Regions from separate parts of the Streptomyces sp. NBC_00078 genome, predicted to be linked through region 1. Evidence: riboswitches for the same ligand, from Rfam matches in the RefSeq annotation. Region 1 holds a riboswitch; each other region holds the start of a gene.
The links. A riboswitch is a leader RNA that binds a small molecule or an ion and turns the genes downstream of it on or off. The one in region 1 is predicted to bind cyclic di-AMP.

Region 1 (3,162 bases):
GCACCACCTGGGACAAGGTGGCGAAGTGCGAGACCGGCGGCGCCTGGAGCGAGAACAACGGCAACGGGTTCTACGGCGGGCTCAAGCTGACCCAGCAGAACTGGGAGAAGTACGGCGGCCTCGACTACGCCCCCAGTGCAGACCTGGCCAGCCGCAACCAGCAGATAGCCGTCGCCGAGAAGCTCCTGGACGACCAGGGCGTCGGCGCCTTCCACCTCTGCGGACTGACCTCCGGCCTGAACAAGGACTCGGACTCGGCCGACATCGACACGGGCATTCTGGACGGCGGTTCGGGTTCGTCCGACTCCTCCGGTGCATCCGACTCCACCGGTTTGTCCAACTCGTCCGGCAATGGATCCAGTGGGTCATCTTCGTCGGATTCGTCCTCCGGTGCGTCGTCCAGCACTTCGCCTTCCGCCTCCGAGGACGCGAAGGGCGACTCGGCTGAATCCGGTACGTCGGCCTCACCTTCCGCCTCCCCGTCCAAGACGGCCTCGCGCGAGGCGCAGCGCAGCGACGCCTCGTCCGCAGACCGGGCAAAGGGGGGCGACTCGGACAACGTTCAGCAGGAAGTGGGCTCTTGGAGCCTCGTCGACACCGGCGCGCTCGGCACCGGCCGCCACCGCGGCGCGAGCGCCGAGGGGACCAAGGCGGACACTCGCACCGACGACACGTATACGGTCCACGCCGGCGACACCCTCGCCTCCATCGCCGACTCCCTTGGCCTGGACGGCGGGTGGCACGCGCTCTACGCCGAGAACGAGAAGGCCCTCGGCAGCGACCCGAACCGCATCGTCGCCGGTCAGACCCTGCGACTCCCTGCCGAATAGGGCGAAAAGCAACGGGAGTTCGCGTCACGCTTCGCTCCGGAATGTCCGGTTTGGTGAAAGTGTGGGATGAGTCTCAGAAGCCCTGATCGTCTTTGAAATTCCCTCGATCGCGTGTCTACGGTCGTCACCGCTCGTCAACACGAGCCCCGGCTGCCGCAACGCCGAATCCTGCCAGCGGCCGTACGGGAACAGTCGTCGCGTAAAGCGCCGTAGGCAGGAGCGGGGGACCCAAGGTAGGTGCCGGGTCCGGCAGTTGAGGCCTCACGGCCTCCGACGCCGGAACCGGCTTGGGGTTAAGCCGCGCACCGGGAGGTGCGCGGCCGGGCAACTCAACCGGCCCGAACCCGACAGCTCACCTCGCAGGCGTCGGTGAGGGGATCCACCATGCTGTTTTCCGGCAAGGGCAAGCACCGTCGTCCGTCCAAGGCCACCCGCGCCGCCGCGATCGCCGGCGTCACCGGTGTCGCCATCGCCGCCCCGCTGATGGCGGCCGGCAACGCCTCCGCCGCCACCGCCTCCGAGTGGGACGCCGTCGCCCAGTGCGAGTCGGGCGGCAACTGGTCCATCAACACCGGCAACGGCTACTACGGCGGCCTGCAGTTCTCCGCGTCCACCTGGGCCGCGTACGGCGGCACGCAGTACGCCGCGCAGGCCAACCAGGCCGGCAAGGCGCAGCAGATAGCCGTCGCCGAGAAGGTTCTCGCCGCTCAGGGCAAGGGCGCCTGGCCGGTCTGCGGCACGGGCCTGTCCAGCGCCGCCTACAACGGCGCCGGTGCCTCCGGCTCCAGCACCGCCAACCGCTCGGCCGACTCGCAGGCCGCCTCCCGCTCCTCCGAGCGCCCGGCCGCGAAGACCGAGAAGAGCCAGAAGACCGTCACCACCCCGACCGGCAAGAAGGTCAAGAAGGGCGACGGCGAGTACAAGGTCGTCAAGGGTGACACCCTCAGCTCGATCGCCGAGAAGCACGGCGTCAAGGGCGGCTGGCAGAAGCTGTTCAAGCTGAACAAGGACATCGTCTCCGACGCCAACCTCATCTACCCGGGCCAGCAGCTGCACCTGAAGTGACGGCCTGCCGGTAGCTGAACCACAGCGCCCGCCCGACCGTGTCCTCCACCATGGAGGACAGGTGAGGGCCTCCCCCCGTCCCCACGGGCTCCCCGCTCCGGTGCGTGTTCCCCCGTACGCACCGGGGCGGGGTTCTTTTTGCGTCCACGCTTTGTTCCGTTCGGAAACAATTTACTCTCGGTTCTGCTCAAGGGGTGGTCGGCAGCGTGGCCGATCGGCCGGAGGCGGTTAGGCTCGTCTCGCAGAGCCACTGCGCTTCAGCCGTAGCCGCGTCACATCCATGAAGGAGATGCTCGTGCCGTCCATCGACGTCGTCGTAGCCCGGGAAATCCTGGACTCCCGAGGCAACCCCACGGTCGAGGTCGAGGTCGGCCTCGACGACGGCAGCACGGGTCGTGCCGCCGTTCCCTCCGGCGCCTCCACGGGCGCCTTCGAGGCCGTCGAGCTCCGCGACGGTGACCCCAACCGCTACCAGGGCAAGGGTGTCGAGAAGGCCGTCCTCGCCGTCATCGAGCAGATCGGCCCGGAGCTCGTCGGCTACGACGCCACCGAGCAGCGCCTGATCGACCAGGCCATGTTCGACCTGGACGCCACCGACAACAAGGGCTCCCTCGGCGCCAACGCCATCCTCGGCGTCTCCCTGGCCGTCGCCCACGCCGCCTCCGAGGCCAGCGACCTCCCGCTCTTCCGCTACCTGGGCGGCCCGAACGCGCACCTGCTGCCGGTGCCGATGATGAACATCCTGAACGGCGGCTCGCACGCCGACTCGAACGTGGACATCCAGGAGTTCATGATCGCCCCGATCGGCGCGGAGTCCTTCTCCGAGGCCCTGCGCTGGGGCGCCGAGGTCTACCACACCCTCAAGAAGGTGCTGAAGACCAAGGGCCTGTCCACCGGCCTCGGCGACGAGGGCGGCTTCGCCCCGAACCTGGAGTCCAACCGCGCCGCGCTCGACCTCATCATCGAGGCCATCAAGCAGGCCGGTTACATCCCCGGCGAGCAGATCGCGCTCGCGCTCGACGTCGCCGCGTCCGAGTTCTACAAGGACGGCAAGTACGAGTTCGAGGGCAAGTCCCGCTCGGCCGCCGAGATGACCGAGTACTACGAGGAGCTGGTCTCCGCGTACCCGCTCGTCTCCATCGAGGACCCGCTGTACGAGGACGACTGGGCCGGCTGGAAGGTCATCACCGACAAGCTGGGCGACAAGGTCCAGATCGTCGGCGACGACCTGTTCGTCACCAACCCGGAGCGCCTGGCCCGCGGCATC
Region 2 (3,162 bases), 2.0 Mb from region 1:
ACATGGGGCCGAGCCTAGGGAGCCCCGCTGCCGAGGGGCGCGGGGCACGCGCGCGCGGGTCCAAAAACACCTGCACGCGCGCGTGCCCCGCTCCCGGGTGCGTCAGGCCGGCCGCACCACGCTGTGGATGATCGATTCGCCGCCGTAGTAGACCGACTCCTCGCGGACGTACGCGCCGGGCTTCGGGGCGTGGATCATCATGCCGTTGCCGATGTAGATGCCGACGTGGCTGATGTCGTCGTAGAAGAAGACCAGGTCGCCGGGCTGCGCGTCGGCCAGGGGGACGGTGGTGCCGGCCTTCACCTGGTCGTAGGTGGTGCGCGGGAGACTGACGCCGGCGGCCTTCCAGGCGGCCTGGGTGAGGCCGGAGCAGTCGTAGGAGCCGGGGCCGGTGGCGCCCCAGACGTACGGCTTTCCGACCTGCGCACGGGCGAAGGCGAGCGTCTTCTCGGCCTTCGTGGCCGAGGAGCCGGTGCCGGAGGTACTGCCCGAGTTCGCGGAGGAACCGCTCCCGCCGGCCGAGGTCTCCTCCTTGGCCTTCTGCTCGGCCGCCTGCCGCTCGGCCAGCTCGGCCGCCTTGCGCGCGGCCTCCTGCTTCTTCTTCTGCTGGATGGCCGCGAGCCGCGCCTTCTCCTCGGCGGTCAGCTTCGACAGCAGTTCGCGCGCGCCGGAGAGCTTGGTCTGCACCGTCGACTTGGCCGTCTGCAGGTCGCTCTGCGTCTCGGTGAGCGTCTCCAGGCTCTTGGAGGCCTCCTGCCGCTTCTTCATCGCCGCGGACTGCTCGGTGAAGTAGTCGTCGACCGCGCTCTTCTGGCGGGAGGTCAGCCGCCCCATCAGCTGCGTCTGGTCGAAGTAGTCCTGCGGAGAGTCGGCGAGCAGGAAGGTGGCCGTGTCGGGTGCGGCGGCGCCGGTCCGGTACTGGGCAGCGGCGTAGGAACCGAGTTCCTCCCGCTCCGCGTTGAGCTTCTGGGTGCGCTGGGCGACATCGTCGAGGAGGGTGTCGACGCGCTTGTGCTGCGTCGTGGTCTTCTCCTTGGCCGCGTTGTACTTCTCGGTGGCCGACTCCGCCTGGCGGTAGAGGTCGTCGACCTTCTTCTCGACTTCCTCGAGACTGGGCTGCCCGTCGGCGGCGGGGGCGGCATTGGCCGACTGGGACAGCAGGGCCACGGAGGTGAGGGCGGCCGTGGCGAGAGCGGGGGTGCGTATGCCCGCTACGCGCGTAACAGAGGGGCGTGACTTGCGGTGCGACGCCAAGGGAGGCGACTCCTTCCACGTTCCGCCTACCGAGTTAGCTGTCGGGTTCGGGCGGGTGGTTCGGAAGGGTTGCCCTATGGTCCGAGCCCCGGAAGGGAGTCGGACCGATTCACCCCGGGATCGGTGGGTCCCCGGCTCCGGATGCGCGGAGGCACACCGGACTCGACGGAGGCTGCGCGGCCCGGCGACGGTCGCCGGTGGGTGTCGTGCGGCCTGCTCGGAACGGTAGCCAACTCGTGTGGCCCGTGTGAAGGTTGATGTTCGATATGCCCGATACATTTTCGTGACCTTGGGTCAGAGTGTCGCGCGACGGGGTCCTTCCGGAAGTATCTGCGCAGATCTGCGCAGATGTGCGCGCACTTTGACCGGAATAGCGGAGTGCGCCCGCTTCCTGGCGCTAACTTCCAGCCAGTCGCGGTCGGACGCCCCGGGCGGGTGCGGGGGTACGGCCGTGAGGAAGGGGCGCAACACTCGTCATCGGCACATCGGCACATCGGCACATCGGCACATCGGCACATCGGCACATCGGCACATCGCACATCGCACATCGGCACATCGGCACATCGGTCGCCCTGGCCGCCACCGCGGGCATCGCACCCGCGAGCGCCTCCGGCGGCCACTCCGGCGGCAAGCCGGCGATCCGCGTGATCGCCAAGGCCTCGACAATCCGCGCCGGCTCGCCTACGACGCCGGTCATCTGTACGTCGCCGAGGCCGGCCGGGGCGGCAAGAAGTGCCTCGGCGAGGGACCGAGGGCCCGACCTGCATCGGCCTGACGGCGGCGGTCAGCAAGGTCTTCCGGGAGGGGGGTGCCTGGAAGCGCCACCGCCTGGTCGACGGCCTGCCCTCGGCCGGTGCGCCCGACGGCGGCTTGGCGGTCGGTCTGAACGGCGGCTCGGCCCGCCACGGCAGCGTCTGGGGCGTGGAGACCTGGGCCCCGCCGGAAGCCGGTGTGCCTATTGCCCCGCCCTGGGACAAGCTCGGCGAGCTGCTGTCGATCGACCGGGGCAGGACGAGGATCGCCGCCGACATCTCCGCGCTGGAGCCGAAGCGCAACCCGCACAAGACGGCCGTCGACTCCAACCCGTACGCCGTCCTGGCATCCCCCGACGGCCGCAAGATCGTCGAGTGGCCGTCGACCCGGGGGCGGCACGGTCTACGTCTCGGCCTGGCCGGTCGCGGACCGTGACGGCACGGTCCTGGAGGGCAAGAAGACGCCGGCGGCCAGATCTGGAAGATCCTCGGCTTCTGAGGCCGAGGCGCGCGAGGCCCCCGATTCGGCGGAAGTTCTCGGGGTGGCGGCGGGCTGTCAGTGGGGCACCCTAGACTCGGAAGGCGATGAGCAGCCTCTTTGACGACAGCTTCCTGGCGGATCTCAAGGCCCCCCGCGGCCACGAGGAAGAATCCCCGCCACCGCCCGAGGACGATCACCTGCCGGAGCCCGTTCCGGACGATCTGTTCGGCGGGAAGTTCGACGCGCCCCCGGACCGGGACGCCTACTACCGCGACGGCGCCCCGCGCCCGGCGATCGACGCGGCGGCGCTCCTGGACGGGTTGAACGAGAACCAGCGCGCGGCCGTCGTCCACTCCGGCACTCCGCTGCTCATCGTGGCCGGCGCCGGCTCCGGCAAGACCCGCGTCCTCACCCACCGCATCGCCCACCTCCTCGGCGAGCGGAACGTGCACCCGGGCCAGATCCTCGCGATCACCTTCACCAACAAGGCCGCGGGCGAGATGAAGGAGCGCGTCGAGCAGCTCGTCGGCCCGCGCGCCAACGCGATGTGGGTGATGACCTTCCACAGCGCGTGCGTGCGCATCCTGCGCAGGGAGTCGAAGAAGCTCGGCTTCACCTCCTCCTTCTCGATCTACGACGCCGCCGACAGCAAGCGGCTGATGGCCCTGGTCTGCC
Region 3 (3,162 bases), 600 kb from region 1:
AGTACAGGTGCGGCATGCCGGCGTCCTGCTGGAGCTGCCGGTCGATCGCGTCCTCCAGGAGGTGCGCCGCGGCGATGTACGCGCGCCAGGCGCGCTGCTCCTTGGAGGTGAGCCAGCGAGTCGTCATAGCCCCAGTGTAGGTTTGTTTCAAACTTGAACCAAGACCCACCCGCCCGAGCCCGCCCTGCCTGTCCGAGCCCGCCGCCGAGAGTGAGCGCGACCGATGCCGTACCCCTACGTCCTGCTGTCCGCCGCCGTCTCTCTCGACGGCTACCTCGACGACGCCGGCCCCGAACGCCTCCTGCTCTCCTCCCCGGCCGACTTCGACCGTGTGGACGAGGTGCGGGCGTCCGTCGACGCGATCCTCGTCGGCGCGGGCACGATCCGCGCCGACAACCCGCGGCTGCTGGTCAACTCGCCCGAGCGCCGGGCCGCCCGCATCGCGGCTGGGAAGTCGGAGTACCCCCTCAAGGTCACCGTCAGCGGCTCCGGCGACCTGGACCCGGACGCGAACTTCTGGCACACGGGTGGCGAGAAGCTCGTCTGCACGACCGACCAGGGTGCCCGGCGGGCGCGCGCACTCGGCCTCGCCGCCGACGTCGTCCCGCTCGGCCCCGACCTCGACTGGCGGCGGCTCCTGGAGCATCTGCACGACGTGCGCGGCGTACGGCGCCTGATGGTCGAGGGCGGCGGCACGATCCACACCCAGTTCCTCCGGCAGGGCCTCGCCGACGAACTCCAGCTCGTCCTCGCCCCCCTCTTCGTGGGCGACCCGGACGCTCCCCGCCTCTTCGGCCCCGGCGCCTACCAGGGTGGCCGCCTGCGCCTGACGGAGACCCGGCGGATCGAGGACGTCGTTCTCATGCGCTACGAGCCCACGGCCCCCGGTGCCGGCCCGCTCCCCGCCGCCGCCGACCGCCACTGGCTGGCCCTCGCCTGCGAGCTGGCGGCGCAGTGCCCGCCCTCCCGCACGGCCTTCAGCGTGGGCGCGGTGATCGTCGCCGCCGACGGCACGGAGCTGGCCCGCGGTCACTCGCGCGAGGGCGGCGACCCTGTCGTGCACGCCGAGGAGGCGGCCCTGGCCAAGCTCGACCCGGCGGATCCGAGACTCGCGTCGGCGACGGTGTACAGCAGCCTGGAGCCCTGCGCCCACCGCGCCTCCCGGCCCAGGCCGTGCGCGCGGCTGATCCTCGACGCGGGGGTGCGGCGGGTGGTCACGGCGTGGCGGGAGCCGGACACGTTCGTCACGGAGGCGGACGGGAGCGGGCTGCTGGCGTCGCGGGGCGTCGAGGTCGTCGTACTGCCGGAGTACGAGGAGCAGGCCAAGGCGCCGAACCGGCATCTCCCGGGTTCGTGACCCACGGTCGTGACCGTGGTTCTGAGCACCCCACGGATGGCGTATGCTGGTTACACAACGACGCGGGGTGGAGCAGCTCGGTAGCTCGCTGGGCTCATAACCCAGAGGTCGCAGGTTCAAATCCTGTCCCCGCTACTCAAGGCTCAGGGCCGGAATCCAGTAACTGGATTCCGGCCCTGAGTGTTTTCCCGCTTCCATGCCTCTCCGTGGGCCTCTCCGTGCCTGTCCGTGCCTTTCCGTGTCTCCCCGCCCTTCCCTGACGCGATGTCACCGAGTGTGGTCGAGCGACCGCCCTCCGCATAACAACTGACATACCGTCAATACCTGTGTGGATCCTGAGGTCTGGCCAACTCGCCCGTTTATGGCCGTTCATGGGCCCTACGTCCAGACCAAGAAGCATTAATGATCAAGCGGAACAGCTGGAAACGGCACCCCGGGTCTATTAACGTTCGATAACGCAGCGCGGTCGTCCCAGCCGTCACAAGAGACGGCTCCGTGCGCACGCGCCGAATCCCGCAAGGGAACCGGGGAACCACCACCCTGGGGTGAATCGCGCTGAAGCCGCCGTGAACGTACGGCGGGTATACGCGCGTAGGAGACCTTCCTGCTCCGAACCCGTCAGCTAACCCGGTAGGCGAGAAGGAAGGAAGGAGCACGCCTACGTGGCGTCCAACCCGCCTGCCCCGGCAGCACCGTTCGTGCCGAGTACCGAGCCCTTCGGCTTTGCCGGCCCCCGCACCGACGAGGGCCCGTGGGAGGAGTGGAACCCCACCGAGGAGTCCCTACCGCCGGTGCGCGGCCGGCACCGTGTCTCCAAGCAGCGCGGCGGGGGACTCGCCCGCAGCTCCACGGTTCTCGGCGTCGGTGTCATAGCCGCCGTCGGCGCGGGCGGCATTGCCAGCGCCAACACCGGCAAGCCCCCGGTCTCCATCTCCCTGCCCGATCTGCCTTCTGTGGGCGGCGTGTTCGGCGACTCCTCGCACGCCTCCAAGGGCTCCGCCACCGCCCTCAGCACCGTCGGCGTCAGCTCCGACGACACCGCGCAGGGCGCCGCGGACGCCGGTGAGGCGCTGCGCAACCGCATCATGGCCCAGGCCGAGAGCCAGCAGGTCCAGGTCGACGGCAAGGCCCGGTCGGCCACCGAGGCCGTCTTCGCCAAGCAGGTCGACGACGCTGCCGCCCAGGCGGAGAAGGCGGCCGTGGCCAAGGCGCGGGCCGCGAAGGAGAAGGCCGAGGCGGAGGCCAAGAAGAAGGCCGAGGCCGCCAAACTCGCCGAGCTGGCCAAGCAGTTCAAGCTGCCGGTCGTGTCGTACACGATCACCGGTACCTTCGGACAGGCCGGCTCGATGTGGTCCTCCGGCTACCACACGGGTCTCGACTTCGCCGCCCCCACGGGCACGCTCATCAAGGCCGTCCACAGCGGTACCGTCACGGAGGCCGGCTGGGCGGGCTCGTACGGCTACCGCACGATCATCACGCTCGACGACGGTACGGAACTCTGGTTCTGCCACCAGTCGTCGATCAGCGTGAGCGTGGGCCAGAAGGTCGGCACGGGCGATGTGATCGGGCGTGTCGGCGCCACCGGCAACGTGACCGGTCCGCACCTGCACCTCGAGGTCCACCTGAACGGCCAGGCCACGGGCATCGACCCGATGACATGGCTGCGCAGCAAGGGCCTCACCCCCTGACCTCGCTTCTCCCTGACCTCGGCTTCTCCCTGTTCTCCCTGTTCTCGCTGTTCTTTCTTTTCCTCGTGATCCCGGCAGCCCTGACGGCATACCCCAGACGTCAGGGCTGCCTTTTTT
Region 4 (3,162 bases), 2.8 Mb from region 1:
ACCCTCACGCCGGACGCACGGCGATCCGGATCGCGGCCTCCCCGGCGTTGTGGATCGACTCCTCGCGGATGACCGAGCCGGGACCGGGGGCGTGGATCATCAGGCCGTTGCCGGTGTAGAGGCCGACGTGGCTGAAGTTGTCGTGGAAGAAGATCAGGTCCCCGGGGCGGCTCTCGGCGAGCGGGATCACGGTGCCGGCGTTCGCCTGCTCGTGCGGGGTGCGCGGCAGGGTGACCCCCGCGGCCTTCCAGGATGCCTGGGTGAGACCGGCGTTGTCGTACGACTCCGGCCCGACCGCACCCCACAGGCACGGCCTGCCGATCTGGGCACGGGCGAAGGTCACGGCCCGGTCGGCCTTGGTGCCGACACGAGTCTCGACGACGGGGACTCCGGTGTCGAGGACGGAAGGCTGCATCCGCCAGTCGTCGGTTGCGGGGGCCCTGGTGTCGAGGGCGTAGGGCTGGAGGCGCCAGTCCTCGGCCGCGGGGACTCCGGTGTCGAGGGCGGAAGGCTGGAGGCGCCGGTCCCCGGCCGGTGGCACGCCCGTGTCGAGTACCGACGGCTGCTGCAGTCGCCATGCCTCCTCGGTCGCGCGGAGCGCCTGCTCCTCCCAGGGGGCGGCAGCCCGGGGGAGTTGGGGCAGTTGGAGCGGCTGGGAGGGGGCGGCCGTGAGCGGCGCCACGGACGTCTGCCGGGCGGTGTACCTGTACAGCAGCTCGCTGGCCGCCGCGATCTTGCGCTGGTTGTGCCGCTTGGAGCTGCGCAGCGACGTCTGCTTCGATTCGGGAGCGGCTGCGGGCGTGGCCATGGAAGATCCTTGCCGCTGTCCCGGTACGGCGGGCAGTGCCGCCGTGGGGGCGGCCGTCAGCTCGGCCACGGGACCCTGCTGGGTCTGGCCGGCGGGCAGCTCGAGCGCGGGCCGGGCGGCCGCCTCCAACTCACGGCCGGTGCGGATCTCAGGCGCCGGTGCCGGTGCCACGGCGCGCTCGGGCGGTGTCCCGGCCCGGCGGGCCGGCGTGCGCCGGGCGGGCGTACGGTCGGCCGGCAGGACGGCCGGGGCCGTCGGGCCCAGTGACGAGCGCGCCCCGGCGAACCACTGCCGGGTGATGTCGTCCGTGTCGGGATCCGGCGTCCGGCCACCGCTCGCCGGAACGCCGCGGCCCCGCACACCCGCCGACTGCGCCCGGGTGATGTTGTGGAGGCCGGTATCGGACTCGGCCTGGTCGTAGAGGCTGCTCACCCGCTGCCGGACGTCTTCGCGGCTGGGGCCCTCGTCCGCCTTCATCGGCGCGGCGTCGGCGGTCTGCGAGAACAGGGCCACCGAGGTGAGGGCCGCGGTCGCGAGAGCGGAGTTGCGCATACTGGGAAGGCCGAAGCCTCCGGGACGCGACGATCGTTCCGGCGCCATGGGAGCCGTACTCCTTCCGTACTCCGCCTACCGAGTCAGCTGTCGGGTTCGGGCGGTCGATTCCGGAAGGCATGCCCTACGGCCCTTGCCCTTGCGGGCGGTTGGGCCGATTCACCCCATCGTTCGGTCGGGTCCTCGGCTCCGGCTGCCGCAAGGGCACACCGGACTCGGCGGAGGCCGCGCGTCCCGACGGGGTTCGCCGGAAGGTCTCGTGCGGCCTGCTGCCAAACTAGCCAACTTGTGTGACTCGTGTGAAGGTTGGAGGCCGAAATGTCCGATACGCTTTTGTGACCTTCGTCGTGACGTTCCGTCAGATCCGCGGGTTGTGTACGCAGCGAATCCGGACGGCGACCGACCGTCGCGAACTGACGCTGTCGGCGGAAGAACTCGCGGACGAAGTCAGGAACGCGGTCCGTCGCTCTGCTGCTCGCGCTCGGCGTTCCGCTTCTTGATGCGTGCCCCCTCCTTGCGGACCTCGGCCTGGGTGGCACGCTCCTTCTGCAGCCACTCGGGCTGTTCCTGCTTCAGTGCGTCGATCTGGTCCGTGGTGAGCGGCTCGGTGACCCCGCCGCGCGCAAGGCCCGCGATGGAGACGCCGAGCTTCGCCGCGACCACCGGACGCGGGTGCGGCCCATTGGCCCGAAGCTCGCGCAGCCACTCGGGCGGCTCGGCCTGGAGCTGGTCGAGCTGGGCGCGCGAGACGACACCCTCACGGAACTCGGCGGGGGTGGCCTCGAGGTACACACCCAGCTTCTTCGCCGCGGTCGCGGGCTTCATGGTCTGGGTGGTCTGGTGCGACATCATGGTGCCCAGGGTATCGAGCGCGTTCGAGACCTCCGACCACGGCCGGTAGCCTGGCGGGGTGACAGGCACGGAAGCATCCCAGACGTTCCGGCTCGCGTACGTCCCGGGAGCGACGCCCGCCAAGTGGGTGCGGATCTGGAACGAGCGCCTGCCCGACATCCCCCTGACCCTCCTCGCCGTACCGGCCGCCGAGGCGTCCGGCGCACTGCGCGCCGGTGACGCCGACGCGGGACTCCTGCGGCTGCCGGTGGACCGTACGTTCTTCAGCGCCATCCCTCTCTACACCGAGACCACGGTCGTCATGGTCCCCAAGGACCACCTGATCACCGCGGCGGACGAGGTGAGCGTCGAGGACCTCGCGGAGGAGGTCGTCCTCCACCCGCTCGACGACGTCTTCGACTGGGACCGGCCGCCGGGAGAGCCCGCCTTCGAGCGCCCCGCCACCACGGAGGACGCCGTCGAACTCGTAGCGGCGGGCATCGGCCTCCTGATCGTCCCCCAGTCCCTGGCCCGCCTCCACCACCGCAGGGACCTCACCTACCGGCCGCTCGTGGACGGCCCCGGCTCGGGCGTCGCCCTGGTCTGGCCCGAGGAGGCGACCACGGACATGGTCGAGGACTTCATCGGCATCGTCCGCGGCCGCACGGTCAACAGCTCCCGGGGCCGCACGGCGACTGCGCCGGAGTCCCAGGACAAGGTGGGCGACACGGCCGCCGTCCGGCGCAAGCCCACGGCCGCCAAGACGACCGGACGGAACCCTCGCAGTGGATCCGGCGTCTCCAAGGGCGCCAAGCGCAGGAAGCCCCGCCGCCGGGCGTAGCCCCCGGACGGAGTGGTCTCGCCCTGCGCGGCGTGGGCCACTTCTACCCGGTCAGGGGGCGTTTTGCTTCGCAGCGGGATACGGTGCGTCGGCGGTGTTGCGGACAGGGTGCGCACCGCCGGACTGTTGT

Region 2: it holds a riboswitch for cyclic di-AMP, as region 1 does, so the genes downstream of both, OOK07_RS26750 (C40 family peptidase) here and OOK07_RS17240 (LysM peptidoglycan-binding domain-containing protein) in region 1, are expected to answer to the same signal.
Region 3: it holds a riboswitch for cyclic di-AMP, as region 1 does, so the genes downstream of both, OOK07_RS20125 (M23 family metallopeptidase) here and OOK07_RS17240 (LysM peptidoglycan-binding domain-containing protein) in region 1, are expected to answer to the same signal.
Region 4: it holds a riboswitch for cyclic di-AMP, as region 1 does, so the genes downstream of both, OOK07_RS04130 (C40 family peptidase) here and OOK07_RS17240 (LysM peptidoglycan-binding domain-containing protein) in region 1, are expected to answer to the same signal.

Annotation. Positions count from the first base shown of each region.
Region 1 covers NZ_JAPELX010000001.1:3,704,824-3,707,985, reverse strand. The annotation lists gene OOK07_RS17245 (LysM peptidoglycan-binding domain-containing protein) at 1-830, shown strand, start outside; cyclic di-AMP (ydaO/yuaA leader) riboswitch at 1,026-1,211, shown strand; gene OOK07_RS17240 (LysM peptidoglycan-binding domain-containing protein) at 1,215-1,895, shown strand; gene eno (phosphopyruvate hydratase) at 2,185-3,162, shown strand, end outside.
Region 2 covers NZ_JAPELX010000001.1:5,677,322-5,680,483, forward strand. The annotation lists gene OOK07_RS26745 (tellurite resistance/C4-dicarboxylate transporter family protein) at 1-4, opposite strand, end outside; gene OOK07_RS26750 (C40 family peptidase) at 103-1,254, opposite strand; cyclic di-AMP (ydaO/yuaA leader) riboswitch at 1,263-1,418, opposite strand; gene OOK07_RS26755 (hypothetical protein) at 1,987-2,442, shown strand; gene pcrA (DNA helicase PcrA) at 2,592-3,162, shown strand, end outside.
Region 3 covers NZ_JAPELX010000001.1:4,306,244-4,309,405, reverse strand. The annotation lists gene OOK07_RS20140 (MarR family winged helix-turn-helix transcriptional regulator) at 1-127, opposite strand, end outside; gene OOK07_RS20135 (dihydrofolate reductase family protein) at 224-1,357, shown strand; tRNA gene OOK07_RS20130 (tRNA-Met) at 1,419-1,492, shown strand; cyclic di-AMP (ydaO/yuaA leader) riboswitch at 1,852-2,009, shown strand; gene OOK07_RS20125 (M23 family metallopeptidase) at 2,020-3,045, shown strand.
Region 4 covers NZ_JAPELX010000001.1:882,981-886,142, reverse strand. The annotation lists gene OOK07_RS04130 (C40 family peptidase) at 5-1,360, opposite strand; cyclic di-AMP (ydaO/yuaA leader) riboswitch at 1,417-1,591, opposite strand; gene OOK07_RS04125 (DUF5997 family protein) at 1,808-2,212, opposite strand; gene OOK07_RS04120 (LysR family substrate-binding domain-containing protein) at 2,271-3,032, shown strand; gene OOK07_RS04115 (hypothetical protein) at 3,141-3,162, shown strand, end outside.